Regions from separate parts of the Comamonas sp. wu1-DMT genome, predicted to be linked through region 2. Evidence: predicted binding sites of a transcription regulator. Region 2 holds the regulator's gene; each other region holds the start of a gene.

Region 1 (10,111 bases), on a different contig from region 2:
TTTGCCATGTCACAACAGCCCGTCAAGGAGAGCCGCAATGTCCACATCTCACCAGCCCAAGCTGCGCTTTTTCAGCAACCCCAGATCACGCGCCCGCATGGTGCGCTGGATGCTGGAGGAATGCGGTGCCGACTATGAAACCGTTGAGCTGGAATTCGGACCCGAGATGAAGTCGCCCGAGTACCTGTCCATCAACTCCATGGGCAAGGTACCGGCGCTGCAGCATGGCGATGCCGTGGTCACCGAGACCGGAGCCATCCTCGCCTATCTGGCCGAGCTTTTCCCCGAGAAACAACTGGCCCCGGTGATGGGCAGCCCGGAACGGGCCAGCTACTTTCGCTGGCTGTTCTTTGTCGCCGGGCCTGTGGAGGCCGTCACAACCGCCCGCAACGAAGGCTGGCTGCAATCGCAAACTCATCAGCAGGCCATGAGCGCAGGCTTTGGCCGCTTTGACGATGTGCTGAACACCTTGCTGCATGCGGTGGCCGGAAAACGCTATGTCTGCGGCGACCACTTCACGGCCGCCGATCTGTATCTGGCCAGCTATATCGGATGGAGCATGATGGACGGCAGCTTGCCCAAGCGGCCCGAATTCGAGGCCTATGCCACGCCGCTGCTGCAGCGTGCGGCCTCGGTGCGCGCCGACGAGATCGACGGCGATATGCAAGCCGCAGCCATGGCGCCAGTCGTTTAAGGTTTTCGCCCTTAGCGGCTGCCAGTCAAGCGCAGGGCAATCAAAACCTATAACAAACCGCTGCAAACCACTCAGCGCGCCAAGTAACCGCCGTCGACCGGGTAATAAGCGCCCGTCACAAACGACGCACGGTCGCTGGCCAGCCAGGCCACCAGCTCGGCGATCTCCTCGGGCTGGCCCAGGCGTCCCATGGGGTGGGCCGCCACCAGCGCCGCATGCGTAGCCGGGTCCTGCTCCAGACCGCTGATCATGGGAGTGTGGATAAAGCCCGGCCCCACGGCATTGACGCGCACGCCCCTGGCCGAATATTCGAGCGCTGCCGCCTTGGTCAGACCCAGCACGCCATGCTTGGCCGCTGTATAGGCCGCAGAGTTGGCAAAGCCCACGGCACCGAGGATGGACGCCATATTGATGATGGAGCCGCCGCCGCCCTGCAGCATGGCGGCGATCTGGTATTTGCAGGCATAGAAGACGCCCGAGAGATTGACGCGCAGCACCTGCTCCCAGGCATCCAGTGGATAGTCGGCCGTGGGCGCACTGACACCGCCGATGCCGGCGTTGTTGCAGGCCACGTCCAGGCGGCCGAAGTGGCGCATGGTCAAGGCCACCAGCGCTTCATGATCCGCCGCGCTGCCGGCGTCGGCGCGCAGATACAGTGCCTCGGCGCCCAGCTCGCGCACCAGGGCTGCGGTCTCCTGGCCCTGCTCCTCGTTGAGGTCGGCCAGCACCACCCGCGCGCCTTCCCTGGCCCATGTCAGTGCCACACAGCGGCCTATGCCGGATGCAGCCCCCGTCACCAATGCAACCTTGTCCTTGAGCATCGAAACCTCGCATTCTTGAATCGGCAGACCATTGTGCCGAGCCCGGCCGCGGCAGTCATGACCTGCGTCAAGCCGGGCTCGCTCTCTCAAACGCCGAAGTGCTGACATCATTAGTCGCTACTATCTGCATTAACCCCTCACCCGTCAGATCGATTCGCGCATGCCCGCCTTTACCTTTGAAGCCCTGGATGCCCAGGGCCAGACCCGCAAGGGCACCCTGGAAGCCGACAACGCCCGTGCCGCGCGCAGCCAGCTGCGCAGCCAGGCCCTGGTGCCGCTGCAGGTCGAGCCCGTCGCCGCTGGCAAGGGCCAAGGCCGCACCGGCGCTTCCGGATGGTTCACGCGCCCGGTCTTCAACTCCACCAGCCTCGCGGTATGGACCCGCCAGCTCTCGGGCCTGGTCAGCTCCGGCCTGCCCATAGAACGCGCACTGGCCGCGCTGTCCGAGGAAGCCGAGGACGAACGCCAGCATCAGCTGGTCGCAGCGCTGAGGGCCGAGGTCAATGCCGGCTCCAGCTTTGCCAGGGCGCTGGAACAGCATCCACGCGAGTTTTCCGATATCTTTTGCGCCGTGATCGGCGCCGGCGAATCCAGCGGCAGCCTGGGTCCGGTGCTGGAAAACCTGGCCGACGACCTGGAGGCGCGCCAGGCATTGCAGTCCAAGCTCATCGGCGCCTCGCTGTATCCGGCCATCGTGACGCTGGTGGCCATCGTCATCGTGATCTTTCTGGTCAGCTATGTGGTGCCGCAGGTGGCCGGCGTGTTTGCCGGCACCAAGCGTGCGCTGCCGTTTCTCACCGTGGTCATGCTCGGCATCAGCGACTTTGTGCGCCACTACGGCTGGTTCATGCTGGCCGTGCTGCTGCTGGCTGCCGTGGGCTTTCGGCTGGCGCTCAGGAACGAGGCATTCCGCGAGCGCTTCGATGCCCAATGGCTGCGTCTGCCGCTCATAGGCCGGCTCTCGCGCAGCTATAACGCGGCGCGCTTTGCCGGCACCCTGGCCATGTTGGCCGGAGCGGGCGTGCCCATTCTCAAGGCCTTGCAGGCCGCGGCCGAGACGCTGAACAACCGCGCCCTGCGCGCCGATGCCATGGATGCGCTGGTGTTGGTGCGCGAAGGCGCGCCACTGGCCTCGGCCCTGGCTCAGAAGAAGCGCTTTCCGGGCCTGGTCGCCATGTTCGCCCGGTTGGGCGAGCAGACGGGCCAGCTGCCGCTGATGCTGCAGCGTGCCGCCACCCAGCTGTCCACCGAGGTCCAGCGCCGCGCCATGCACCTGGCCACGATCCTCGAGCCGCTGCTCATCGTCGTCATGGGACTGGTGGTCATGCTCATCGTGCTGGCCGTGCTCATGCCCATCATCCAGCTCAACCAGTTCGTCAAATAGGCCGGCCGCGTCCGCAGCGGTGCGGAAGCGCCCACTCCAGCTTGGCGCAATTCTTGCTTTCTTTTAGTGCATTGCGGGTATTTCCCTCAATTTCGCACCAATAAATAGCAAATTTCAGCTGGAGCGTTTTCATGCAAGCACTAAAACAGGGCGCGGATGCCCTGTTCATTCTGATGGGCGCCGTCATGGTCCTGGCCATGCACGCCGGTTTCGCCTTCCTGGAACTGGGCACCGTGCGCCGCAAGAACCAGGTCAATGCCCTGGTCAAGATCCTGGTCGACTTCTCGGTCTCCACCGTGGTCTATTTCGCTCTCGGCTATGGCGTGGCCTACGGCACGCACTTTTTCGTGGGCGCCGAGCAGCTCGCTGCGCTCAACGGCTACGGCCTGGTCAAGTTCTTCTTTCTGCTGACCTTTGCCGCCGCCATTCCCGCCATCATCTCGGGCGGCATCGCCGAGCGCGCCAAGTTCTGGCCCCAGCTGATCGCCACGGCCATGATCGTGGGCCTGATCTATCCCTTCTTCGAGGGCATTGCCTGGAACCAGCATTTCGGCGTCCAGGCCTGGATCAAGGCGCTGACCGGTGCCGAGTTCCATGACTTTGCCGGCAGCGTGGTGGTCCACGCCGTGGGCGGCTGGATCGCCCTGGGAGCCGTGCTGCTGCTGGGCCCGCGCCGCAATCGCTACCGCCAGGGCGGAGCGATTGCGGCCACACCGCCCTCCAGCATTCCCTTTCTGGCGCTGGGCGCCTGGATTCTGATCGTGGGCTGGTTCGGCTTCAATGTGATGAGTGCCCAGAGTCTGGACAAGATCTCCGGTCTGGTCGCAGTGAACTCGCTGATGGCCATGGTGGGCGGCACGCTGGCCGCCCTGGCCGTGGGCAAAAACGACCCGGGTTTTGTGCACAACGGCCCGCTGGCCGGCCTGGTTGCCGTCTGTGCGGGCTCGGATCTGATGCATCCTCTGGGGGCACTGGTCGTGGGGGCTGCCGCCGGCGCCATCTTTGTCTTCATGTTCACGCTAACGCAGAACAAATGGAAGATCGACGATGTGCTGGGCGTGTGGCCGCTGCACGGTCTGTGCGGCGCCTGGGGCGGCATTGCGGCCGGCATCTTCGGCACGCAGGCACTGGGCGGGCTTGGCGGCGTGCATCCGCTGGCCCAGCTCATAGGCACGCTGATGGGCGTGGCCTGGGCAGCGCTCGGCGGCCTGCTGGTCTATGGCCTGCTCAAGAAAACCATGGGGCTGCGCCTGAGCCAGGAGCAGGAGTTCGACGGTGCCGATCTGTCCATACACCATATCAGTGCCACGCCCGAGCGCGAAGCCAACTGGTGAGGGCGCGGCGGCCTGCGTATCATCGAAGCCTGTCTGCACATCCGCCCAAAGCCGTACCGCCATGGCCATGACCCTGAACGACAAGCTCGTCGTCGCCATCTCCTCGCGAGCCCTGTTCGATTTCGAGGAGGAAAACCGCCTCTTCGAGGACAGCGACCCGGCGAGCTATCTGCGCTTGCAGCGCGAGCGGCTGAACGTGCCTGCCGCGCCCGGCGTGGCCTTCTCGCTGGTCAAGAAGCTGCTGGCCTTCAACACCGAGGCACAGCAGCATGTGGAAGTGGTGCTGCTCTCGCGCAACGACCCCGTCAGCGGCATGCGCGTCTTCCGCTCGGCCCAGGCCCACGGCCTGCACTCCATACAGCGCGGCGTATTCACCCAGGGGCGCGACCCCTTCGGCTATCTGCGTCCGCTGGGAGCCCAGCTGTTTCTCTCGGCGAATGCCGATGACGTGACCCAGGCACTGCAGCTGGGCTACCCGGCCGCCCATGTGTTCACCGACTCCATGCGCGCCAGCAGCAGCCATCCGCGCGAAGTGCGCATCGCTTTCGACGGCGATGCCGTGCTGTTTTCCGACGAGGCCGAGCGCATCTTCCAGGCCCAGGGCCTGGAGGCTTTCCAGCAGCATGAGCTGGAGAAAGCCGCCCAGCCGCTGCCTGAGGGCCCTTTCAAGCCGCTGCTGGCCGCCCTGCACCGCCTGCAGCAGGCCGATGTGGCCGGCATGCGCGTGCGCACGGCCCTGGTCACGGCGCGCAGCGCCCCGGCCCATGAGCGTGCGCTCAATACGCTGATGGACTGGAAGATCGATGTCGATGAAGCCATGTTCCTCGGCGGACTGGCCAAGGGCGGGTTTCTGCGCGAGTTCGAGCCCGATTTCTTCTTCGACGACCAGACCGGCCATGTGCGCAATGCAGCCGGGCATGTTCCCTCGGGCCATGTGCGCAGCGGCATTGCCCACGACAAGGCGGCGCTGCCTACGTAAAGCTTGGCAAAGTCCGGCAAGCGAATGCAAAACTTTGAAAGTGCGGCGGGACGGTGCTTGAGAATGCCGTCATGGCCCTCATCTGTACCGCTATGTCAAAAGCCAAGAACCACCCCATCGTCGCGCGCAGCAGCTCGGTCATGAAGACCGCCATGGGCGTGCTGCTGACCAGCGCCGTGCTGCTGCTGCCCACGGTGCGCGCCGAGGAAACTGCCAGCGACAAGGTGGCAGAAAGACAGGGAACCCAGCTCTCCAAGGGCGAGATCAAGGCCCAGCAGCAGTTCAAGATGCTGGACTTCAATCAGGATGGCAAGCTCAGCCGCAAGGAAGTGGCCATCATCCCCAAGCTGGCCGCCGCCTTTGACGAAACCGACACCAACAAGGACGGCTTTGTCACCTATGAGGAAGTGCGCGCCTTTGCCGTCAAATACCGGGCAGCGCGTGAAAAGGCCAAGGCCGCGGAAGCCGTGGCAGCTGCACCAGCCAAGGACGATGCTCACAAATCAGAAGCTGACAGCGCTGATCCTGAAAGCAAATAAGATATAAAAATAGCTGAAGCGCTTGAATATCAAGCGCAATCAGCTCTCAAAAAAAGCAATCACTTACTTGGCGTTGCCGCTGCGCTTTATCCTGGGCTCGGAATAAGTCAGCGGCTCATTGCGCGCCTGCTGCTTGCTCTGCAGCAGATCTTCCGACTTGCTGGTTTCCTGCGCCTGCTCCACCGCCTGGGCGCTGGCGCGCCACATGGACTGGATGAACTCGATCAGTTGCTTGGAGATCGGCTCCTTGGGCGGCTCCTCGACCTCCTCCTTTTGCTTGACCTCCTCGGCCAGCGTCCAGTCGCGGTTCTCGGTATCGGGAGCCGAGGGCTTCTCGGGCTCACGCACCGTGCGGCCCTCGCCGATCTTGTCCACCGACTCCGTCGCATTCACCGCATTCACGGGGCGCACCGGCGCGGCGCCAGAGGCGCCTGTGGAATACAAATCCGCACCCTGGGTACGCCAGGGCGTCTGTGTCCGGTCTAGAGGTGGAATTTGCATGGCTTGGCCCTCGGCAGTAAAAAGGTGCAGGCGGAAAATCAGCTATCTCGCCCTGTTATCGGCCACGCTTGAGAAAACTGTAGGATTATTTTCAATCCTATTTTGATAGCTATTAGCCTATATATATCAAGCGCCACTGCGCAATTTGATACAAAAAAGGGCCTCGCGATTATGCGAGGCCCTTGAAATAGTCGCGCTGCGCGGCTTACAGAAAGCGCTCCAGCAGCTTGCGCGAATGCCGGTCCAGCTTGCTGCTGTCGGGAATCCGATATTGCACGCCATCCTGGCCCGTGATCTGCAGTCGGGTGCGCCCGGCCAGCTTGCGAATGTCTTCCTCGGCCTTGAGCACCATCTGCGTCAGGCCGCGATCCGTCTGCAGCTCCCAGGTGCTGGGGGTGGAAAAACTCGAGACCTTGAGAATGCGCTCTATGGTCGGCACGAACTCCCGCACTGCCAGGTCCTGCTCGATCAGCTGACGATGCTCGGGCTGCAGGTCGGCCATGCGGGCCACCCACAGCGCTTCCTTGCCATCGGCGGCGATCAGCGACAGCCCTTCGGCAGGCGCGGCAATCGGAAATGCACGCACGGGAACGACGGCTTCGTAGACCAGACCGTTGCCCAGGGTCAGCACCAGACGGCCATGGGCGTTGCGCTCCAGCTGCATACCGCTCAGATTGGATTGGGGAGCTTCGATCATTGTGTTTCCTTGGTCTGCAGCTTGAGGCCGGCCGCTTGCGCATCCTCTTCGGCACGGCGTGCCTGGGCGTCGTAGAGACGGAAGTAATGGCCCTTGAGATCCATCAGCTCGTCGTGCGGGCCGACTTCGACGATTTCGCCACGATCCATGACCACCAGACGGTCGGCCTTGCGCAAGGTGGACAGGCGGTGGGCAATGGCGATCGTGGTGCGCCCCTGGACCAGATTGTCCAGCGCCTTCTGGATCTCCTTTTCGGTCTCGGTATCCACGGCCGAGGTGGCTTCGTCGAGGATAAGGATGCGCGGATCGATCAGCAGCGCACGCGCGATGGAGATACGCTGGCGCTCGCCACCCGACAGGCCCTGGCCGCGCTCGCCGACCAGGGAGTCATAGCCGTGGGGCAGGCGCAGGATGAACTCGTGGGCATGGGCGGCACGCGCCGCGGCCACGATTTCCTCGCGCGTGGCATCGGGCTTGCCGTAGGCGATGTTCTCGGCAATCGTACCGAAGAACAGGAAGGGCTCCTGCAGCACCAGGCCGATATTGCTGCGGTAGTCGGACACGGACATGCGGCGCACGTCCACGCCGTCGAGCTGGATGGAGCCCTCGGAGACGTCGTAGAAACGGCAGATCAGATTGACCAGGGTGCTCTTGCCCGAGCCGCTGTGGCCGACCAGTCCGATCATCTCGCCGGGCTTGATCTCCAGGTTCAGATGCTTGATGACGGCACGGCTGCCGTAGCGAAAGCCCACATCCTCCATGGTGATGGCACCCTTGGCCTTGCCGGGCAGCTTCACGGGGTTGCTGGGCTCGGGCACATTGCTGACATGGTCGAGGATGTCGAAGATGCGCTTGGCACCGGCAGCAGCCTTCTGCGTGACCGAGACAATGCGGCTCATCGAATCCAGGCGGGTATAGAAACGGCCGATATAGGCGATGAAGGCGGTCAGCACACCGACCGTGATGGAGCCGCCGGCCACCAGATAGATGCCGAAGCCCCAGACCACCAGAATGCCGACCTCGGTCAGCAGCGTCACCGTGGGGGTGAACAGCGACCAGGTCTTGTTGACCTTGTCGTTGGCCTGGAGATTGATCAGATTGGCGTCGGCAAAGCGGTCGGCTTCACGCTTTTCCTGTGCGAAGGCCTTGACCACGCGGATGCCGGGAATGGTGTCGGCCAGCACATTGGTCACCTCGGACCAGACGCGGTCTATCTTCTCGAAGCCCGTGCGCAGGCGGTCGCGCACGGTGTGGATCATCCAGGCGATGAAGGGCAGCGGCACCAGCGTGACCAGCGCCAGCCAGGGGTTGATGGAGAACAGGATGGCCGATGTCATCACGATCATCAGCACATCGGTTGCAAAATCAAGTGCGTTGAGCGACAGAAACAGATTGATGCGATCGGTTTCGGCACCGATACGCGCCATCAGATCCCCCGTGCGCTTGCTGCCGTAGTAATCCACCGACAGGTTCAGCAAGTGGTTGTAGGTGGTGGTGCGCAGATTGGAGCCTATGCGCTCGGACACCTTGGCCAGCACGAAAGTACGTGCCCAGCCCAATGCCCAGGCAAGCAGCGCCGACAGCAGCAGCATGCCCAGATAGAAGAAAACCAGATCCCGGTCGATTTTTTCACCGTTCTGGAACGGAATCAGTATCTTGTCCATCAGCGGGATGGTCAGATAAGGAGCCACCAATTGGGCCGCCGTCGTGGCCAGGGTCAGCAAGAAGCCCAGCAGCAGCTGGCCCTGATAAGGTTTGGCAAAACGCCACAGGCGCAGCAGCACCCAGGTGGAGGTCTGGGGCGCCTGCTGGCGTGCGCAGGCCGGGCATTCCTCGGTATCGGGCGGCAGCACCGAGTGGCAGACCGGGCAATGCGGGACATCCTCATCGCTGACCGCGCTATAGGCCTCCTGACGGGCGATGCGCTCGCGCTGGCGGTCGAACTGCTGCATCAGCTGCAGCATGGAGGTCTGATGCTTCAGCGTGATCAGCCACTGTGCAAGACGCGCGCTCCTGTCATGCAGTTCCAGGTTGCCCACACCGCCATGATCCTGCAGGCGCAGGCTTTGATCTACCGCCAGGGCCCATTCACGCCACTGCTGGGTCTTGGGATCGCAGGCCAGCAGACGCTCCTGGGTCAGGGCCAGAAGGCCGCTGCCGAACTGCAAATCCGCACTCAGGTCAACCGGGACGACGGCTAATACGTTTTCATGTTCAGCGAGTCTTGCTCGCAGCTCGCCCCCCAGGGGGCCGGCAAAGACTGCCGAGGCGTCCACAGTATGGTGATGTTGCATGTTGAGTTATTTTTCTCCGCCGATGGCGGCTCCAAGAGTCATGCGGGCAACCGCATCGGCATGGTGAATATGGCTGCGCCTGACGTCCGATATATCCTGGTTAACGCGCGAACCTGCATTTAGGCTGACAAGCTTCACAATGCAGATTCTGGGCGCACAATGCCAACCTATCAGGGGCAGGAGTTTAAGAAAACCTGCTCTCCTCATTCCTATCCGCTGATCAACATGGCGAAATTCAACGACATCCAACTCTTGCGCACAACTTTCCTGCGTGGCCCCAGTGTCTGGACCTACCGCCCGGTACTGGAGGTCTGGCTGGATCTGGGAGAGCTGGAAGACTATCCGTCCAACAAGATCCCCGGCCTCAACGAGCGCCTGACCAGCTGGCTGCCCGATCTGATCGAGCACACCTGCGGCGTCGGCGAGCGCGGCGGCTTCATCCAGCGCCTGGAAGGCGGCACCTGGATGGGTCATGTGATGGAGCATGTCATCATCGAGCTGCTGAACCTGGCCGGCATGCCCGCAGAATTCGGTCAGACCCGCGAAATTTCCAGGCGCGGCGTGTACCGCATGGTGTTCCGCTGCCCCGAAGAGGCCGTGGCCCGCGTGGCTCTGGAATATGGGCACAAGCTGCTGATGGCGGCCATCAATGACGAGCCGTTCGACCTCAAGCCCGCCGTGCATGCCATCAAGACGGCCATCAACGACCGCTACCTGGGCCCCTCGACCGGCTGCATCGTCGATGCCGCCAGCGAGCGCCGCATTCCCCATATCCGCCTCAACGACGGCAACCTGGTGCAGCTCGGTTATGGCGCGGCACAGCGCCGCATCTGGACCGCAGAGTCCGACCAGACCAGCGCCATCGCCG
Region 2 (10,111 bases):
CACCAGGCGGGAGTGGCCATGAGCAGCAGCCCTTCGGCATTCCAGAGCGCACAGCCCTGGCCGGAGCGGCCCAGCAGATCGGCCAGATGGGCGGCAGAAACGGGTGAAAAGCTCATGACGGCGGGCGGCAGCGGATTTGTAAATGTGTTTTGCAAATCATAGGTTTAACGTCTGGCTCTGCCCAAGAGCTCATGGCGCCGGCGAATAAGCGATATTCCTGCCTCAGGGAAAACGGTAAATTTTGATATAAACATATATAAACATCAAAGATTCACTGGCAACTTGTGACTTCTAAGTAAGATATATCGCAATGAAGTCGCATGCGGGACAGGCATGCAGCGCTGATTGATGACTTTTATAGTGATAGCAGTCTGCGCTCTTGTTTAAAGAACTTTCGATAAAAACATTTGAGAAATCAAGACTGCTTGTGCGGTATGTGCTCTTGTATTAATAGTGCACGCTACCGCAGCAGGAGACAACACGGACCAGACAGGAGCAGCGGTCATGGACAAACTCAAGGCATTTGAGTCTTTTGTATCGGTAGCGACCAGGGGCAGCTTGACGGCTGCCGCCAAGGCCGAAGGTGTGGCGCCCGCCATCATGGGGCGCCGTCTGGACGCTTTGGAAGAGCATCTGGGCGTCAAGCTCATGGTGCGCACCACGCGTCGCATCTCGCTGACCCATGAAGGCAGCGCCTTCCTAGAGGATTGCCAGCGCCTGCTCTCCGATGTGTGCAATGCCGAGGCCAGCGTGTCGGCCGGCGGTGTCAAGGCCACGGGGCATCTGCGCATCACGGCGCCTGCCGGTTTCGGGCGCCGCCATGTGGCGCCGCTGGTGCCGCGTTTCCGCGACCTGCATCCCGATGTCACCATTTCGCTGAACCTCAGCGACCGCGTGGTCGATCTGGCGGGCGAGGGCTTCGATTGCGCGGTGCGCGTGGGGGATCTGCCGGACTCGGCCCTGGTCAGCGTGCGCATTGCCGACAACCGCCGCCTGTGCGTGGCCACGCCCGGCTATCTGGAGCGCCGTGGCACGCCCAAGCATCCCAGCGAGCTGACCCAGCATGACTGCCTGACGCTGTCGTCCGACGCCTCGCAGACGCGGGGCTGGGCCTTCCGCATCCCGCATCCCGAAAGCGGCACCAGCGAGGTCGTGCACTTCAAGCCGGGCGGCCCGCTGGACTGCTCCGATGGTCAGGTGCTGCACGACTGGTGCCTGGGGGGCTGGGGCATTGCCTGGCGCAGCACCTGGGAGGTGGAGGCCGAGATCGCCGCCGGCCGCCTCGTGCCCGTGCTGGAAGAGTTTGCCGCGCCTCCCAACGGCATCTTCGTGGTCTTCCCCCAGCGCAAGCACATGCCGCTGCGCGTGCGCATGTGGATCGACTACCTCAAGCATCACTACAACCAGCCGGACTTCTTTCGTCTCGGCGTGGATCTCTGAGCGGGCCTGAAACGGTAGACAATGGACCGGTCGCCGTGGCCTGATCGGGGCCGCTGAACCCGTCCTTTTTTCTACTGTGAAGCCATGACCTTTGAAGCTGTTCTTGCCAGCGCCCATCTGCTGGCGATTCTGACCCTGGTGGTGTTTCTGACCAGCCAGGCCGCCCTGTGCCGTGTGGAATGGATGAATGCCGCCGTGGTGCAGCGCCTGGCCAGGCTGGACATGATCTACGGCATTGCCGCCGTCATCCTGCTGTTGACCGGTATTGCGCGCCTGGTCTGGGGCGTCAAGGGCATGGGGGCCTATATGGCCTCGCCGCTGTTCCACCTCAAGATGACGCTGTTCGTCATCGCCTTTTTGCTCTCGCTCAAGCCCACGCTGACCTTCCGCAGCTGGAAGAAGGCGTTGGATGCGAGCGGTCAGCTGCCGGCGCCCGAGGAGGTCAGGCAGACGCGCAAATGGGTGATGTGGCAGGGCCATGTGGTGCCGGTGATCGCCGTGGTTGCCATCTTCTGGGCGCGCGGCATGTAGGCTGCGCTAGGCAATTCGAAAGGCAAAGGCCGCTGCAAAGCGGCCTTTTTCATGTCTGCGGTAGGTGGTCCAGAGGCGCAATATGTGCTTGGGCGTGTAGGTATTGATGCCAGATCCTGGTGGTTGATGTCGCGCTCGCAGGTGTTGCAGTTGAAGGTGTAGCCGGCAAACAGGTTCCAGCCGCAGCTGAGCTCGCAGCTGAACGTGGGCATGGTCTGCATTCGGGGTTCAAGCGAGAATGACTTCCATTTGCGCAATGACTGGGTGTGGCCGGCGAAACATGCGGATACCGCCCTGCAGCCTGTGAACCGGCCCTGGAACAAGGGTGTGGCGCCAGCGATTCGGCAGGACTTGAATCCGGCACGTAAAATCCCGCGATGCTCTCCGTCAAACAGGAATTGCTCGCAGCCCTGGCTGCTGAGCTCGAAACACTCTCGCCCGGCGCCGGCGCACGCGCTGCGTTTGAAAACCCCAAAGTGGCAGCCCATGGCGATTTCGCCTGCACGGCGGCCATGCAGCTGGCCAAGCCTCTGAAGGCCAACCCGCGCGCCCTGGGCGAGCAGCTCAAGACCGCGCTGGAGGCTACAGCCGCCTTCCAGCAGTGGGTGGATGCGATCGAGATCGCGGGTCCGGGCTTTCTCAATATCCGCCTCAAGCCTGCTGCCAAGCAGGAGGTGGTGCGCGAAGTGCTGGCGCAAGCCCAGAAGTTCGGCTACCAGGCCGATCGCGGTGAAAACATCCTCGTCGAGTTCGTCTCCGCCAACCCCACCGGCCCTCTGCATGTGGGCCATGGCCGCCAGGCTGCGATTGGCGACGCCATCAGCAACCTCTATTCCACCCAGGGCTGGAAGGTTCACCGCGAGTTCTATTACAACGACGCGGGCGTGCAGATCGACACCCTGACCAAGAGCACCCAGCTGCGCGCCAAAGGCTTCAAGCCTGGTGACGAATGCTGGCCCACCGACAGCGAAAACCCGCTGGCCAAGAATTTCTACAACGGCGACTACATTGCCGACATCGCCAAGGCTTTCCTGGCCAAGGAAACCATCAAGGCCGATGACCGCGAGTTCACCGCCAACGGCGATGTCGAGGATTACGACAACATCCGCCAGTTCGCCGTGGCCTATCTGCGCAACGAGCAGGACAAGGACCTGCAGGCCTTCAACCTCAAGTTCGACGAGTACTACCTCGAGTCCAGTCTCTATGAAAACGGTCATGTCGAAGCGACGGTCAACCGCCTGATCGCCAACGGCAAGACTTATGAGCAGGACGGCGCGCTGTGGCTCAGGTCCACCGACTACGGCGACGACAAAGACCGCGTGATGCGCAAGACTGACGGCGGCTACACCTACTTTGTGCCCGATGTGGCCTATCACATCCAGAAGTTCAAGCGCGGCTTCACCAAGGTGGTGAACATTCAGGGTACGGACCACCACGGCACCATTGCCCGCGTGCGTGCCGGCCTGCAGGCTGCCGATGTAGGCATCCCCGAGGGCTACCCCGACTACGTGCTGCACACCATGGTGCGCGTGGTGCGCAACGGCGAAGAGGTCAAGATCAGCAAGCGCGCCGGCTCCTACGTCACGCTGCGCGATCTGATCGAGTGGACCAGCAAGGACGCCGTGCGCTTCTTCCTGCTCTCGCGCAAGCCCGACACCGAGTACACCTTCGACGTGGATCTGGCCGTGGCCCAGAACAACGACAACCCCGTGTACTACGTGCAGTACGCCCATGCGCGCATCCAGTCCGTGCTGCGTGCCTGGCAGGAGGCCGGTGGTGCAGGCCTGGCGGCACTCAAGGATGTGGACCTGTCCGCTCTGGAAGGCCCGCAGGCCCAGGCGCTGATGCTGCTGCTGGCCAAGTACCCCGAGATGCTGACCGCTGCGGCCGAAGGCAACGCACCGCACGACGTGACCTTCTATCTGCGCGATCTGGCCTCCAGCTATCACAGCTACTACGACGCAGAGCGCATTCTGGTGGACGACGAAAAGGTCAAGCTCGCACGTCTGGCCCTGGTCGCTGCCACGGCCCAGGTGTTGCACAATGGTCTGGCGGTGCTGGGTGTGAGCGCACCCGAGCGCATGTAATCCCAGTTTCCTGTCCATCGATCACCTTGCCGGCCTTGCCTGTCAGGGGTCGATGGATCTGAGAATGGAATAACTGAAGCAGAAAGCGTTAAGCGACTGATATGAAGAACCAGCAACGCGGTGGAACCATCCTGGGGCTTATCTTTGGCATGGTCATCGGTCTGGCTGCGGCCCTGGCCGTGGCCATCTATGTGACCAAGGTGCCGGTGCCCTTCCTCAACAAGGGTGGAAACAACACTCAGCGCGATGCGGCCGAGGCCGAGCGCAACAAGAACTGGGACCCCAACGCACCGTTGCAGAGCCGCCAGCCGGCACCGCCCCCGGTGACACCACCAGTTCCCCCGAGCGACGTGACGGTGTCGCCGCCCACGCCTGCGGTACAACCTACCGCAACCGGCGGAGTCACCACGCCGCCGCCACCCTCTACGCCGGAGAAGCCTGCCAAGCCTGCATCGGGTGATCCGCTGGGTGATCTGGTCAAGGAGCGCTCCGCCGCAGCCGACAAGGCAGACAAGGCGCGTGCAGACAAGGAAAAGGCGGCCGCGCAGACGGCATCCTCTTCGGACTCTGCGTTCAACTACTTTGTGCAGGCCGGTGCTTTCCGCGGCCAGAGCGAAGCGGAGGCACAGCGTGCCAAGCTGGCCATGCTGGGCTGGGAGTCGCGCATCAGCGAGCGTGAGCAGAATGGCATCACCGTTTTCCGCGTGCGCGTGGGGCCGTTCAGCAAGCGTGACGACGCCGAGCAGCTCAAGGGCAAGCTCGACGGTGCGGGCGTGGACTCGACTCTGGTGCGCGCGGCCAGATAACAAGACCCCTGAGGCACTGCGCGCCGGGGGACTGCAGCTTAGCTGCGGGGCGGCCCTTGCTTGAGGTCTCTGGCTTGTGCCATTGGTAGTTTTGACAAAGCTGAACTTTTTTGGGCCTGTTGGCTCTGATACTGCAGACCTGATACAGGAGTTTGTTTAGATGAAACGTCGCGAATTCTCTCTGGCTGCCTCGGCAGCTGCTGCCGGTGCCCTGAGTCTGGGTGCCTCCTCCAGCTGGGCCCAGGGCGCTGCGCCCAAGGAAGGCAAGGACTACATCAAGCTCGGCAAGCCCGCAAGCGTGAGCGCGCCGGCCGGTAAGGTCGAGGTGGTCGAGTTCTTCTGGTACAGCTGCCCGCATTGCAATGCCTTCGAGCCCCAGTTCGAAGCCTGGGCCAAGACCCAGCCTGCCGATGTGGTGGTGCGCCGCGTGCCCGTGGCCTTCAATGCCTCTTTCGTGCCCCAGCAAAAGCTCTACTACGCTCTGGAGGGCATGAACCTGCTGCCCCAGCTACACGCCAAGGTGTTCCGCACCATCCACGTGGATCGCAATCTGCTCAAGACCGACGACGCCATCTTTGACTGGGTCGGAAAGCAGGGCGTGGATCTGGCCAAGTTCAAGGAAGTCTACAACTCCTTCACCGTGGCCAACCAGGCGCGCAAGGCCGCTCAGCTGCAAAACGAATATGACGTGGAAGGCGTGCCCGCCATGGGTGTGGCCGGCCGCTACTACACGGACGGCACCAAGGCCGGCAATATGGACAATGTGCTGCGCGTGGTCAATGCGCTGGTCGCCTCCAGTCGCAAGGCCTGAGATCAGCCGGCAGACGTCAGTGACGTTTGACGCCCAACAAGCCCGCCGCCGTGCGGGCTTTTTTGTGGGTGTTTTTTACGCAAGTTGCAAAAAGGGAATGACTACAATGGATGCAAGAAACGTGCCTTCCATGAAAAAAACACTCCTACCTCTTGCGCTGGCCTGCGCCCTGGCAGCAGCGACCGGCATTGTCCATGCCGAAAAAGCCGACAGCGCCAAGCCCATGAATATCGAGGCGGATGCGTTGCGTCATGACGAGCTGCAGCAGACCAGTGTCTTTACTGGCAATGTGGTGATGACCAAGGGCTCCATCGTGCTGCGCGGTGCTCAGCTCGATGTGCGGCAGGACGCCGAGGGCTATCAGTACGGTGTGATCAAGGCCGAGGCCGGCAAGCGAGCGTTCTTCCGTCAGAAGCGCGATACCGTGGCCGGTCAGCCCGAGGAGTTCATCGAGGGCGAAGGCGAAGTCATCGAGTACGACGGCAAGGCCGATATCGTCAAGTTCATCCGTCGTGGCGAGATGCGCCGCTACCGTGGCGGTCAGCTCAGCGATCAGGTCACGGGCTCCATCATCGTCTACAACAACATCACCGACGTCTATACCGTCGATGGTCAGAAGACCAGCGGCGGCCTGCCGAGTTCCTCCGTGGGACAGGGTGGTCGTGTGCGCGCCATCATGGCGCCCAAGGACGGCACGCCGGGGGCACAGCCCAAGCCTGCAACACCTGCCACGCAGCTGCGCCAGAGCATGACGCTGGGCGGTGAGAAAGCCGACGAGAAGAAATGAGCGAGCCGACTTTCTCCAGCAGCCGCAGCGGCGAGTCCGACAGCCGCCTGGAGGCCAAGCATCTGGCCAAGTCCTACGGCAGCCGCAAGGTGGTCAAGGATGTGTCCCTGTCCGTGCAAAAAGGCGAGGTGGTCGGTTTGCTCGGCCCCAACGGTGCGGGCAAGACCACATCGTTCTACATGATCGTGGGCCTGGTGCGCAGCGACGGCGGCGAGATCTTCATCGACGGCCAGCCAGTGGGCGGCATGCCGATTCACCAGCGTTCGCGCCTGGGCCTGTCCTATCTGCCCCAGGAAGCCTCCATCTTTCGCAAGCTCAGCGTGGAAGACAATGTGCGCGCCGTGCTGGAGCTGCAAAAGGACGAGCAGGGCAAGACGCTGACGCAGGGCGAGATCGAAAAGCGCCTCACCGGCCTGCTGCAGGAGCTGCGCGTAGAGCATCTGCGCCAGTCGCCGGCGCTGGCGCTGTCCGGCGGTGAGCGCCGTCGCGTGGAAATTGCCCGCGCCCTGGCCACGCAACCGCGCTTCATTCTGCTTGACGAACCGTTTGCCGGCATCGACCCGATTGCGGTGATCGAGATCCAGCGCATCATCGGCTTCCTCAAGGAGCGCGGCATCGGCGTGCTGATCACCGACCACAATGTGCGCGAGACGCTGGGCATCTGCGACCACGCCTTCATCATCAGCGACGGCCATGTGCTGGCCGAAGGCACGCCCGAGGAGATCGTGGAGAACGCCGATGTGCGCCGCGTCTACCTGGGCGAACATTTCAGAATGTGATGACCCCCACGCTCCCTCACTTTGTGTGGTCGCTGCCCCCAGAAGGGGTTCTGACCGGCTGCGCCGGGGTTTGCCTTGGGGCGGCCCGGCGGCAAACCCTTAGCACTGCGCGCGTTTGCAATGATTGTCTGGGGGCCGCGCCTCGATGAAGCCAGGTCTCTCGCTACGCGTTTCGCAGCATTTATCGCTTACGCCGCAGCTGCAGCAATCCATTCAGCTGCTGCAGCTCTCCACTCTGGAGCTGGCGCAGGAAGTCGAGCAGATGCTGGTCGACAACCCTTTTCTGGAACGTGCGGGCGATGAGGCCGAAACTGTGGGAGATGCTCCTGTAGATGTAGCTGCTAGCGCCAGTGAATACAGCACTTCAGATGGTATTCATGCTGAAAATGATGCGAAGCAAACGCAAACAGCTGCTGAAACAATAGCGGAAACGCCAAGCGCCGAGACTCCGGAAACGCTGAACTGGGAGGCCGACGGCATGGACGGCCAGGACGGGGAATGGGGCGGCGAATCCAGCAGCGAGTGGGATACGCCCTCGGCCAGCAGCTCCACGCGCAACCGCGATGGCGACGACGAAACCGATGCCATCGATCTGGCGCGCGAGCACCAGAGCCTGACCGACTTTCTGCACCGTCAGGCGCTGAGCCTGCATCTGGGCGCGGCGGACATGGCGGCGCTGCGCTTTCTCATCGAGTCGCTCAGCGACGACGGCTATCTCGAGGATTCCCTGCAGGAGCTGGCGCAGAGCCTGGCCGGCGACGATCTGGAAGAGCGCGAGGAGCTGGAGCAGCACTTTGCCATTGCGCTGAAGCTGCTGCAAAGTCTGGAGCCCGTGGGCGTGGGCGCGCGCGATCTGGCCGAGTGCCTGCAGCTGCAGCTGCGCGATCTGATCCGCACGGCCGAGGACGAGGGCACGACCGAGGCGCATATGAGCCGGCTGCTGCTGGCGCAGGCCATCTGTGCCCAGCCCATGGACCTGCTGGCGCGGCGCGATCTGCGCAAGCTCACCAGCCTGTGCGGCGCGCGCGAGGAACAGCTGCGCGAAGCCATGGCCCTGATCGCCAGGCTGGAGCCGCGTCCGGGGCGTCGCTTTGTCGATGTGGAGCGCCATATCGTGGTGCCCGATGTCATCGTGCGCCCGCTGCGGGCCGGCTCGGGCCGGGTGGACTTCTCCGTGCAGCTCAACCCCGAGGTCATGCCGCGTCTGCGCGTGCACGACATCTATGCCGGCGTGCTGCGCCGCCACAAGAACAGCGACGGCCATGCGGCGCTGCAGCAGCAGTTGCAGGAGGCGCGCTGGTTCATCAAGAACATCCAGCAGCGCTTCGACACCATCTTGCGTGTTTCCGAAGCCATCGTGGAGCGGCAGAAGAACTTCTTTGTGCATGGCGAGCTGGCCATGCGCCCGCTGGTGCTGCGCGATATCGCCGACACGCTGGGCCTGCACGAGTCCACCATCAGCCGCGTGACCACGGCCAAGTACATGGCCACGCCCCAGGGCACTTTTGAGCTCAAGTATTTCTTCGGCTCGGGCCTGGGCACGGAAACCGGGGGCAGTGCTTCCAGCACGGCCGTGCGTGCGCTGATCAAGCAGTTTGTCGATGCCGAAGATGCCAAGAAGCCGCTGTCGGACGCCAAGCTGGCCGACATGCTCAAGGAGCAGGGCATTGAGTGTGCGCGCCGCACCGTCGCCAAATATCGCGAGCAGCTCAAGATACCGACGACCACGCTGCGCAAGGCGCTGTAGGGCACCGCAGAAACAAGAAAGCCGCTGATGCATCACACAGCGGCTTTCTTGTTCTGTATTTAGGGCGGGAGCCTTGATAAGGCATTCCTCAAGTAAGGGGCAGCGAGCAAGAGTCGCCCTTGCGGCGATACTGCCGTCCCCCTTGGGGGCGCCCGGCCAGGGGAAGGCGCGTAGCGGCTCAGGGTGTTATCAAGAAACCAACCACCAGATAAACCAGACCAGCACGCCGATCATCAGGCCGAACTTGAGGATCTTGTAGAAGGTCGGATTCCAGTCGCGGAAGGCACGGCGGTACTTGCCCGCATAGAACGAGATCTTGAACAGCTTGCTGATCATGCCGCGCGGATCGCCCTCGTTGTTGGGCGAGCTGGCGGCGGCCACCACGTTCTTGCCCAGCCAGTGATTGAGCCACTGGGCAAAGCCATTGGTCATGGGGCGCTCCACATCGCAGAACAGCACGATGCGGTTGCCTTCCGAGCGGTTCTCGGCCCAGTGCATAAAGGTCTCGTCGAAGATCACGCCTTCGCCTTCGCGCCAGCTATAGGGCTGGCCGTCGACCTCGATCATGCAGCGGTCGTCGTTGGGCGCCAGCACGGCCAGGTGATAGCGCAGCGAGCCCGCATAGGGGTCGCGGTGCAGATTGAGCTTGGCGCCGGGCGGCAGCTCGGCAAACATGGCGGCCTTGACGCTGGGAATCGATTTCACCAGGGCCGTGGTCTTGGGGCACAGCTCCATGGCCGAAGGGTGGGCGTCGCCGTACCACTTGAGGTAGAAGCGCTTCCAGCCGGTCTTGAAGAAGGAGTTGAAGCCTGCGTCGTCGTTGTTGGCGGCGGCCTTGATCTGCATGTTCTTTTGCAGATTGACGGCTTCCTCGCGGATCTCGCGCCAGTTGGCCTGCAGCGGCGCCAGCTCGGGGAAGGTGCTGGTGGGCAGATAGGGCGTGCGCGGCACCTTGCTGAACATCAGCATGAAGACGTTGAACGGCGCTGTGAACGTGGAGTGGTCAAACAATTGCTTGACCACCTTGTGGCGCACCTTGCCGCGCAGATGCATGTACAGCCCGCAGCCAAAGAAGAGCAGCACCAGTGCCAGAACGATAATTTTTGCCATAAGGGCCAATTTT
Region 3 (10,111 bases), on a different contig from region 2:
ACAGCCCGGCTGACGCTGGACATTCTGAACGGCCAGTTGCCTGTGCCGGCGCCGATCGCGCAACAATTGGAACAAATACAAGCCCTGCACCAGGGCATGCAGGTCACCGATGCCGACGCTGCCGCCAGCCGCGCCGCACTGCAAGCCTATAACCGCAGCCCCGACTGCCGCAGCCCCGACTGAGACCCCACAATGACTGCCATTTCCCACAACCCCAATCAGCGCGGCTCGTGCACCCTGGTGGGTGCCGGCCCCGGCGATCCCGAGCTGCTGACCATCAAGGCCGCCAAGGCCATTGCCGCAGCCAGCGTGCTGTTTGTCGACGATCTGGTCAGCGATGGTGTGATGAGCCACGCCTCGCCCAGTGCCCGCGTGGTCTATGTGGGCAAGCGCGGCGGCTGCAAGAGCACTCCCCAGGCCTTTATCGAAAAGCTCATGATTGCGGCCGTGCAGGACGGCGAACGCGTGGTGCGCCTCAAGGGCGGCGACCCCTTCATCTTTGGCCGTGGCGGCGAAGAGGTCGAACATCTGCGTCAGGCCGGTATCGAGGTGGATGTCATCAATGGCATCACCTCCGGTCTCGCGGGCCTGACCAGCCTGGGCGCCCCGCTGACCCACCGCGACCGCGCGCACGGCGTGCTTTTCATGACCGGCCATGCCAAGCCCGGCGACAGCGGCCCCGACTGGCGCCAGATCGCCGCCACGGCCCATGCGGCCAAGCTGACGCTGGTGATCTATATGGGAGTGAGCAGCGTCGAGCGCATCAGCAGCGAGCTGCTCAGCGGCCTGCCCGGCAGCACGCCCGTGGCCGTGATCCAGCATGCCAGCCTGCCGCAGCAGCGCCATGCACTGACCTTTCTCAAGGATTTGCCGCAAAGCATTGCCGACCACCAGCTGGGCAGCCCCAGCATCATCGTCGTCGGCGATGTGGTCCAGGGCATTGCCGCCTGGCAGAACCAGTCCCAAGCCTTGCCGCAATCAGCGGCAGCCTGATCCAGGACCATCCCCGGGCTGTCCTGCAAGCCGGGCGAGCGGCAAGCGCCGCCTCGCTGCGAGACTACGTCCACGCAGAAGCGGCGATGCGACTCAGGGAGTACGAGTCTCGGCAAAGCGCTCGGCCAGCTCCTTGCGCAGTTCCTTGCGGATGATGGCGGCGTCCCAGCGGCGCTTTTCCTCGTCGGTTTCGAGCTGCAGCGGGGGCACGGGGGCAGGCTTTTTGTCATCGTCCACGGCCACCATGGTGAAGAAGCAGCTGTTCACGTGGCGCACCACCTGGCTGCGAATCTCCTCAGCAATCACCTTGATGCCGATTTCCATGGAGGACTTGCCGGTGTGGTTCACGCTGGCCAGAAAAGTCACCAGCTCACCTACGTGGATAGGCTGCAGAAACATCACCTGATCCACGCTCAGCGTAACGACATAGCGGCCCGCATAGCGGCTGGCGCAGGCATAGGCAACCTGGTCCAGCAATTTCAAGATGGCGCCCCCGTGCACATTGCCGGAGAAGTTGGCCATGTCAGGCGACATGAGCACGGTCATGCTCAGCTGGTGGGATGGTGTATTCATGGGGCGCGATTCTAGAAGTGATCCGGGACGCACGCTGAACCCTTGCGCATACCCCAATGGGACAATGGGCTGCAGATATAAACAAGTACCGACTTACACCGTGCTGTAAGTCTCAGGAGTGCGTCTTGCAAGTTCTGTTTCCCAACCCCTTCGGCCAGCCTGCCGCCAGCGCACAGGAAGTTGCAGCGCTGCAGGCGCACATTGGCTTCTCAGATGCTTATGCGCAGTTTCTGATCACACAGAACGGCTTTTCCATGTATGCGCTGGAACAGGCCTCAGACCACGCCAGCTATCTTCATGCCAGCACCGAGATTGCCAGCGAAAGCCACGCCAACTTTGCCGACCTCTTCAGCTTTGGCGCGCAACAGCATCAGGAAGACCTGAAAACCGTGCAGTCCGAATTTCTGCTGGCCCGCTGGTTTGTAGCCATTGGCCACGACCAGGGTGGCAACCCATTTGTGGAAGTTCTGCACGGTCGGCACAAAGGAAAGATCGGCAGTCTGGACCACGACCTTTTTCTGGGCGCCAGCGATCTGCAGGAATTCTTCGGCGATATGGAGCTGGAGCATATTGCGGCACTCAGCCTCGCCGATCAGGCCGATGCACTGTGCGATTCCAAGCTGGGCCTGATCTGGTTTCACGCCAGTGACCTGAATCACTTTACGGCCTGCTGCATTCACTGCGACGACGGTTTCTGGGGCTTTGTAGTGGACGAGCCCAAAATCTGAGGCATCTGGGACAATCGCGGCCTTGTTCTTGCTCCATCGCCCTGCCCGCCGTGTCCTCCTCTTCACAGGTCCCCTTCCAGATTTTTGACGCCATCATCATCGGCGCCGGTGCCGCCGGCCTGTTCTGCGCGGCCCAGGCCGGCCAGCAGGGCCTGAAAGTGCTGCTGATCGATCATGCGCCCAAGGTGGCCGAGAAGATCCGCATCTCGGGCGGCGGGCGCTGCAACTTCACCAACCGAGATCTGGACGTGCGTGCGCCGCACAAGCATTTTGTGGGGCAGAACCCTCAGTTCTGCCGTTCGGCCCTCTCGCGCTTCACGCCTGCCGACTTCATCACGTTGATGGACAGACACGGCATTGCCCACCACGAAAAGCACAAGGGCCAGTTGTTTGCCGACCATTCGGCCGAAGACATCATCGCCATGCTGCTGGCCGAGTGCAGCGCGGGCGGCGTGCAGCGCTGGCAGCCTTGCCAGGTCAAGAAAGTAGTGCTTTCGCCGTCAAACCAAGACACAGAATGCGATTTCAGCTATCAGATTGAAACCGATCGTGGCCTGGTACAGGCCGCCAACCTGGTCATTGCCACCGGCGGCCTGAGCATTCCCAAGATAGGCGCCACCGACTTCGGCTACCGTCTGGCCCAGCAGTTCGATCTGCCGCTGATCGAGCGCACGCCCGGCCTGGTGCCCATGACCTTCGACGGCGAAGGCTGGCAACCCTACGCGGGCCTGGCCGGTCTGGCCCTGCCCGTGGAAATCAGCACCGGCAGCAAAAAGGAGCGCATGAGCTTCCACGAGGATTTGCTGTTCACCCACCGCGGCCTCTCGGGTCCCGCCGTGTTGCAGATCTCCAGCTACTGGAAGCCCGGCACCCCGCTGCAGATCAATCTGCTGCCTGGTGTGGATCTGGCCGAGGTGCTGGCCCAGGCCAAGCTCCACTCGCGCAAGCTGGTGGCCAACGAGCTGGCCGCCCATCTGCCCGCGCGCCTGGCCGATGCCTGGGTCGGCCGCATGCCCGAGTTGCAGCGCCCCATCAACGAGGCCGGCGACAAAGCCCTGGCCAGACTGGCCGAGCAGCTGTCGCGCTGGGAGATCACTCCCACGGGCACCGAGGGCTATAAAAAAGCCGAGGTCACGCTGGGCGGCGTGGACACCAAGGTGCTGTCCCAGCAAACCATGGAATGCAAGACCCGGCCGGGCCTGTACTTTATCGGCGAGGTGGTGGACATCACCGGCTGGCTGGGCGGCTACAACTTCCAGTGGGCCTGGGCCAGTGCCGCCGCCTGCGCCCAGGCCATGGCGAAAAAGCAGTCAGTCATGGTTTGAGCGACTGGAACCGAAGCGCCTGCCGCCATGAAAAAAAGGATGGCTGAGCCATCCTTTTTTGCTGCCTGCACCTTCGGCGCACCATCCGGTCAGGCAGAAAACTCCTTGCCTTCATAGTGTTCGGGAACCTTGAGCTGCCCCGAGGCGATGGCAGCCGACGCCTTGGCCACGCGCTCGCGCACAGCGCCGGCCACGCCCTGGCCCATGGTCAGGCGTACGGCGGCCGGGTCGCTCAAACCGATCTTGCGAATGCCCGGGCCGGGCGCACCGCGCTCCTGCATATCCTTGACGGCCAAAAACGCGCCAATGCCCACATCGGCCCAGGCGGAAGCGACAAACACCTGCGGGTCCACCGTAGTCCAGTCGATCACATTGCCGATCTGGCGCGTGCCCGCCTCGCGGCAGGCCTGGGTCACGCCATCGCGGCCGGAGTTGAGCATGGTGAAGATCACATCGGCACCGGCAGCCATCTGGGCCTTGGCAATGCGGTGCGACAAAGCGTTGTCGTCCTGATCGCCAGAGAAGTTTGTCAGCAGCTTGACCCTGGGGTCGGTATCGCGCACGCCGGCCGCATAGGCAGCACGCCCCTTGAGCCCCGGGGGCACGCGAATGCCCGACATATGGCCGACCACCCCGGTTTTGGTGGTCAGCGCCGCCAGCACGCCGGCCAGATAGGCCGACTCCTCCTGCAGCACGTCATAGCTGCAGAGATTGCTTCCCTGTACCGCGCCCTGGGTCACGACGAACTGGGTCCTGGGAAAGCGCGCCGCAACTTCGGCTGCGGCCTGATTGTTCTGCCCGCCATGGGCAATCACCAGCTGCGCACCCTGCTCCGCAAGCTGTGCAAGAGCCGGCACCAGCAACTCCTTCCTGGGCGCCATGCCGTCGAGAAAGCGGGTCTGCACGCCCAGCTCCTGGCGCGCTTTTTCCAGGCCGCGCCAGCCAGCCTCCATAAAGCCCTTGTCGCTGCGCGAGCCCGCAAACAGACCACCCACCACCAGGGAACCGCCGGATGCGGCAGGCCCGGAAACTCCGGCCCTGCCGGCACAGGCCGTCAATGCCAGCAAGCCCGGCACGGCTACGGCCGAAGCCATCCATTGGCGACGCGAAATAAATGAGGAATGAGAAGCGCTGGACAAGATGGAAGCTCCTTGAACACAGAAAAACAGCGACGCGCACAAGCACGAAACCCACTTATTCCTTGACCTCGGTCATGAAATAAAGCCTCCAAACTGTATGCAATTTTCGTGCACACAATACTCCCAAGAAACCCCAGAGCCGAGCTCGGCTGTCCTGGCGCCTGGGCAGCACCGTGCTCTTGCATTGCGCATCCGGCCTCGCTCCACAACACACGCGACTTGAACGCGCCGATAGTCCAAAAGGCACAATGGCGGCGCCTGGATCTGGTCTGCGACAACGCCCTGCCTGCTGCCGCAAAATCATGCGCGCGCGACCGACGCCGGATTGCTTCACGCCCCATTGAAGACGCAGCGCAAGTCTTGGTCTATAATGCTCGACTTTGCTGGCATTACCCCGTCGGCCATACTAGTTAAAAAGTGGCGGGGAAACCGCTGTTCATGGCTCTCAGGCCCGATCTTCCCGAGAACCCTCTGTCAGCACAGATATATCTGGAAATTAAATGACTACCATCCGCGTCAAAGAAAACGAGCCCTATGAAGTTGCCCTGCGCCGCTTCAAGCGCACCATCGAAAAGCTGGGTCTGCTGACCGATCTGCGTGCTCGCGAGTTCTACGAAAAGCCCACAGCCGAGCGCAAGCGCAAGAAGGCTGCTGCCGTGAAGCGTCACTACAAGCGCGTTCGCAGCATGCAACTGCCTAAGAAGCTGTACTAATCGTTGATTAGGACCAGTCGGCCTTAAAACAGCCGCAAACCCGCGCTCGGGACGCCAGGCGCGGGTTTTTTGTTTTCTGGCCACTGCCAAGCCTGCCCGGCCGCGCAGTGACCTCCCAGCGCATGGACAGTCAGCGTCCGTTCGCCCACCCCAAGGAGAAAGCCATGAGCCTGAAAGCCCAGATTACCGAAGACATGAAGACCGCCATGCGTGCCAAGGACAGCGCGCGCCTGGGCACCATCCGCCTGCTGCAGGCCGCGATGAAGCAAAAGGAAGTGGACGAGCGCATCGAGCTCGACGACGCCGCCGTCATCGCCATCGTCGACAAGCTGATCAAGCAGCGCAAGGACTCCATCGCCGCCTTCGAAGCCGCCAACCGCGCCGATCTGGCCGATGTGGAAAAGGCCGAAATGGAAGTGCTCAAGGTCTATCTGCCCGAACGCATGGGAGAAGCCGAGATCACCGCAGCCGTGCAGGCCATCGTGGCCGAACTGGGTGCCTCCGGCCCTGGCGACATGGGCAAGGTGATGGGCGCCGTCAAGGCCCAGCTGGCCGGCAAGGCCGATATGGGCCTGGTGTCCGCTGCCGTGAAGGCCGCGCTGACCCGATAATTGGCAACCGGCCTGGGCCGCCACGCGGCACCAGGCTCAAAAATAGAAGCTGCTTGCGCTGGTTGTGTATGACTTTCAGTCTCAAAAGACTTTAAAAGACATGCATATTAGGCGTTATCAGCTTCTTTTTTCATAGCATTCTTGAATCCTGCGGGCGCCTCGCGGCTGAAGAACTCCTGCAGAAACTCGACGCAGACCCGCACCTTGGCCGAGCGCTCCAGCCGCGTCGGATAAACGGCCCAGATATTCGCCTGCTGCTGCCACTCGGGCAGCAACTGCAGCAGGCTGCCGGCCTGCAGATCGGCCGCCACATCCCAGAGCGAGCGCAGCACGATGCCATGGCCGTCGCGCGCCCATTGCACGGCCATCTCGCCATGATTGGTGGACAGCGGCCCGGTCACTTTCACGCTGCGCTCCTGACTGCCCGAGCGCAGTTTCCAGAAACCGAAGGGATGGTCACGCTCCTTGATGACCAGGCAGTCATGCGCAGCCAGCTCGTCGAGCGTGCGCGGACTGCCGCGCCGCTGAATATAGGCCGGGGCCGCGCACAGCACGCGGTGGTTGTCGGCCAGATGCCGGGCAATCAGGTGCGGGGCGATCTCGTCGCCCACGCGCACATCGAGATCGAAGCCCTCGGCCGCGACATCGACGATGCGGTCAAACACCTCTAGGCGCAGCTGCAACGCCGGATATTGCGCAATCAGCTGCGACAGCGCGGGCGCCACCACATTGCGGCCAAAGCCGAAGCTGGTGGACACCCGCAGCAGGCCGCGCGGCTGGCGTCGCGTCACGTCCACCTCCTGCAGCAGATGCTCGACCTCGTCCAGAATGCGTTGCGCCCAGTGGTAGACGCGCTCGCCCTGCTCCGTGACAGCGACCCGCCGTGTGGTTCGATGCAGCAGCTTCACGCCCAGTTCCTGCTCCAGCAGGCGGATGCGCTTGCTGACAAAGGCCGGCGAAGCATTGTGCGCGGCCGCAGCCTCGGCAAAGCTGGCTTTGCGCACCACGGTGGTGAAGACACGCAGGTCTTCGGGCGAGGGCATTTTCTGCACGATCTGTAAACAATCAGGCCACGATCAGTCAATTGTATTCAGTTATGCAAGGTGCAAAAATACCGCCAGGCACAGGCTGAGCCGCTGCCTCGCCACCCAACACATTCACGAGAGAGCACCATGTCCACTCCCAAAAAGATTGCAGTCATCGCCGGCGACGGCATCGGCAAGGAAGTCATGCCCGAAGGCCTGCGCGCGCTGGAAGCCGCAGCCAGGCGCTTCGACCTGCCGCTGGAGTTCCACCATTTCGACTGGGCCCACTGCGACTACTACGCCAAACACGGCCAGATGATGCCCGACGACTGGAAGGCCCAGCTCTCGGGCATGGACGCCATCTTCTTCGGCGCCGTGGGCTGGCCCGCCACCGTGCCAGACCATGTCTCGCTGTGGGGCTCGCTGCTCAAGTTCCGCCGCGAATTCGACCAGTACATCAATCTGCGTCCGGTGCGCCTGTTCGAAGGCGTGCCCTGCCCCCTGGCCGGCCGCAAGCCCGGCGACATCGACTACTACGTGGTGCGCGAGAACACCGAGGGCGAGTACACCGCCCTGGGCGGCGTGATGTTCGAAGGCACGGACCGCGAGATCGTGATCCAGGAATCGGTCTACTCGCGCAAGGGCGCCGATCGCCTGCTCAAGTACGCCTTCGATCTGGCCCAGAGCCGCGCCAAGAAGCACGTGACCCTGGCCACCAAGAGCAACGGCATTGCCATCAGCATGCCCTGGTGGGACAAGCGCGCCGACGATGTGGCCAAGGACTACCCCGAAGTCACGCTGGACAAACAGCACATCGACATCCTGACTGCCCGCTTCGTGCTGCAGCCCGGCCGCTTCGATGTGGTGGCCGCCACCAATCTGTTTGGCGACATCCTGTCCGACCTGGGCCCTGCCACCACGGGGACCATCGGCCTGGCACCATCGGCCAACCTCAACCCCGACCGCACCTTCCCCTCGCTGTTCGAGCCCGTGCACGGCTCGGCGCCCGACATCTACGGCAAGAACATCGCCAACCCCATTGCCATGGTCTGGTCGGGCGCGCTGATGCTGGACTTCCTGGGCCACAGCGAAGGTGCCTGGCGACAGGCCCACGACACCATCGTGGCCGCCATCGAGCACACGATCAAGGCCGGTCCGCTGACGCCCGATCTGGGCGGCAAGGCCAACACCACCGAGGTGGGCGAAGCCATCGCCGCGGCCATCGCCAACGCCTGATGACTCCGGGCTGGCCGCAGCCGGCCCGATTCAAGACGCACCCCGCACAGGCTGAGCCTGCACCGGGTGCTTTTGCACGCCTGCACGCCCAGGGCCACCGGCTGCGGCGAGCTAGGCTGCAGGCCGCGGTTTGGCTTTGGCTTGCGAAGCCGGTTTTCTGGCCGACCGGGCCTGGGCATTGCGCTGCGCAGCGGCCTGCACCAGTGCCTGGAACGCTGCGGCGTCAAGCGCATCGCCCACATGCAGGTCTATGGCCCGACGCGTGGCGCCTTCAAGACTGGCATTGAACAGGCCGGCCGGATCGGCCAGGGCCGCGCCATGCGCGAAGGTCAGCTTGACCACGGCCTTGTAGGTCTCGCCCGTGCACAGGATGCCGTCCTGCGACCATACGGGCGTTCCGCGCCATTTGAGCTCTTCCACCACGGCGGGCAAGGCCTCGTGGATCAGCGCACGCACGCGGGCCAGCATGGCGCCGCGCCAGTCGTCCAGGCCGGCAATCCTGGCATCGATCAGAGCCGAGGCCTCGGGGCCGCTGACAGGCTCGGCCGGAGGTGCGGGCATGGGTGGCAAGGCGGTCATAGATGGGTCTCCATGGTTGGACCAAGAATCATGCCCGGCACAAGGCTCAAGACATGGGACAAGGATTGCACCACGGTAGCACGCCGGAGCAGAGCGACCCCAGAGTGCCAGCCCGCCCCATATCAGGCTCATTCCAGGCTCAGCCCAGCTCCCCCGCAACCTCGCGCAGGCATTCGACCAGCAAGCCCGTGGTCGGCGTCAGCGGCTGGCCGCGCAAGGTGATCAGCCCCACGGGCGGCAGATCTATGGGCACGACCAGATCCAGCATGGCCAACGTACCCAGGGCGGCATGGCAGCGGGCCACGCCCCGCGCCATGAAGGCCACGGCGCCACGCTGGTGTACAAAGGTCAGCTGCGAGAGAAAGGATGCGGTCTCCACGATGTCGGCCGGCGGGTGCAGGCCGTGGGCATAGAACTGCTGCTCCAGCTTCACGCGCAGCGAGGCCCAGGGCGGCGGCAGCACGCAGGGCTGGCCCGCCAGGGCCTGCCAGCTGGTCGCGCCCGGCGCCAGCAGCGCATGACCGGGCCGCACCACGGCCACCATGGGATCGTCGTACAGCGCCTCGGTCTCCAGGTCGGGCGCGGCATAGCCGGGCTCCAGCCGTCCCACGAACAGATCCAGCTCACCCAGGCGCAGCTTGGGCAGCAAGCGCGTCAGATCCCCTTCCTCCACCATCACCGTGGTCTGGTCCGAACGCGCTTTTAACCGCTCCACAGCGCGCGCCAGCAGCACGGGCGTGGCCACCACCATGGCGCCCACACTGGTGCGCCCGCGGGCACCGCTGGCCTCGGCAGCCATCTCGTCGCGCGTGCGTTCGAAACCGGCCAGCACCGAGCGCGCAAAACGCACCATGCTGACACCGGCTGCCGTGGGTTCGGTGCCGCGCGTGGAGCGCTCGAACAGCACCATGTCCAGCATGCGTTCGACCTCGGCCAGAGTCTTGGAGACAGCGGGCTGGGTCACGGCCAGAAACTCGGCCGCACGGCCCAGGTGACGGAACTGGTCCAGCGCCACCAACAGCTGCAGATGGCGCAGCTTGAGGTTGGAGCGCAGCACACGATCGATCTTGCTCATGGGGCTTCATTACCTAACAGTTATGAAGAGAGTCTATCTTTTCATTGGATTGTCATGGAGCAGTTTTGAACAATCGGGGCTGGCAGTTCAAATAACGACAGGAGACAAGCGATG

Evidence for each region. Region 2 encodes sigma-54, which starts transcription at its own class of promoters, with help from an activator protein. Its sites were predicted from a motif close to TGGCANGNAANCTGCTTT; they were not measured.
Region 1: a site for sigma-54 is predicted at 2,942-2,959, ahead of V8Z78_RS05205 (ammonium transporter). Genes of this name have one in related genera too.
Region 3: a site for sigma-54 is predicted at 4,855-4,872, ahead of V8Z78_RS12895 (BMP family protein). Genes of this name have one in related genera too.

The regions. Positions count from the first base shown of each region.
Region 1 is NZ_JBANEM010000002.1:229,831-239,941, forward strand. It holds gene V8Z78_RS05190 (glutathione S-transferase family protein) at 38-694, shown strand; gene V8Z78_RS05195 (SDR family NAD(P)-dependent oxidoreductase) at 766-1,515, opposite strand; gene gspF (type II secretion system inner membrane protein GspF) at 1,676-2,899, shown strand; gene V8Z78_RS05205 (ammonium transporter) at 3,031-4,233, shown strand; gene V8Z78_RS05210 (5'-nucleotidase) at 4,295-5,212, shown strand; gene V8Z78_RS05215 (EF-hand domain-containing protein) at 5,284-5,751, shown strand; gene V8Z78_RS05220 (hypothetical protein) at 5,815-6,252, opposite strand; gene V8Z78_RS05225 (cyanophycin metabolism-associated DUF1854 family protein) at 6,458-6,949, opposite strand; gene V8Z78_RS05230 (cyanophycin metabolism-associated ABC transporter) at 6,946-9,243, opposite strand; gene V8Z78_RS05235 (cyanophycin synthetase) at 9,469-10,111, shown strand, end outside.
Region 2 is NZ_JBANEM010000003.1:352,956-363,066, reverse strand. It holds gene V8Z78_RS07700 (sensor histidine kinase) at 1-116, opposite strand, end outside; gene V8Z78_RS07695 (LysR family transcriptional regulator) at 505-1,440, shown strand; gene V8Z78_RS07690 (DUF2214 family protein) at 1,525-1,971, shown strand; gene argS (arginine--tRNA ligase) at 2,349-4,058, shown strand; gene V8Z78_RS07680 (SPOR domain-containing protein) at 4,160-4,864, shown strand; gene V8Z78_RS07675 (thiol:disulfide interchange protein DsbA/DsbL) at 5,025-5,675, shown strand; gene lptA (lipopolysaccharide transport periplasmic protein LptA) at 5,806-6,462, shown strand; gene lptB (LPS export ABC transporter ATP-binding protein) at 6,459-7,241, shown strand; gene V8Z78_RS07660 (RNA polymerase factor sigma-54) at 7,387-8,988, shown strand; gene V8Z78_RS07655 (aspartyl/asparaginyl beta-hydroxylase domain-containing protein) at 9,178-10,098, opposite strand.
Region 3 is NZ_JBANEM010000008.1:14,757-24,867, forward strand. It holds gene ybiB (DNA-binding protein YbiB) at 1-183, shown strand, start outside; gene cobA (uroporphyrinogen-III C-methyltransferase) at 193-993, shown strand; gene V8Z78_RS12880 (acyl-CoA thioesterase) at 1,087-1,566, opposite strand; gene V8Z78_RS12885 (SMI1/KNR4 family protein) at 1,692-2,294, shown strand; gene V8Z78_RS12890 (BaiN/RdsA family NAD(P)/FAD-dependent oxidoreductase) at 2,345-3,619, shown strand; gene V8Z78_RS12895 (BMP family protein) at 3,709-4,758, opposite strand; gene rpsU (30S ribosomal protein S21) at 5,259-5,471, shown strand; gene V8Z78_RS12905 (GatB/YqeY domain-containing protein) at 5,636-6,082, shown strand; gene V8Z78_RS12910 (LysR family transcriptional regulator) at 6,190-7,125, opposite strand; gene V8Z78_RS12915 (tartrate dehydrogenase) at 7,255-8,343, shown strand; gene V8Z78_RS12920 (DUF1801 domain-containing protein) at 8,455-8,922, opposite strand; gene V8Z78_RS12925 (LysR substrate-binding domain-containing protein) at 9,062-9,997, opposite strand; gene V8Z78_RS12930 (Bug family tripartite tricarboxylate transporter substrate binding protein) at 10,109-10,111, shown strand, end outside.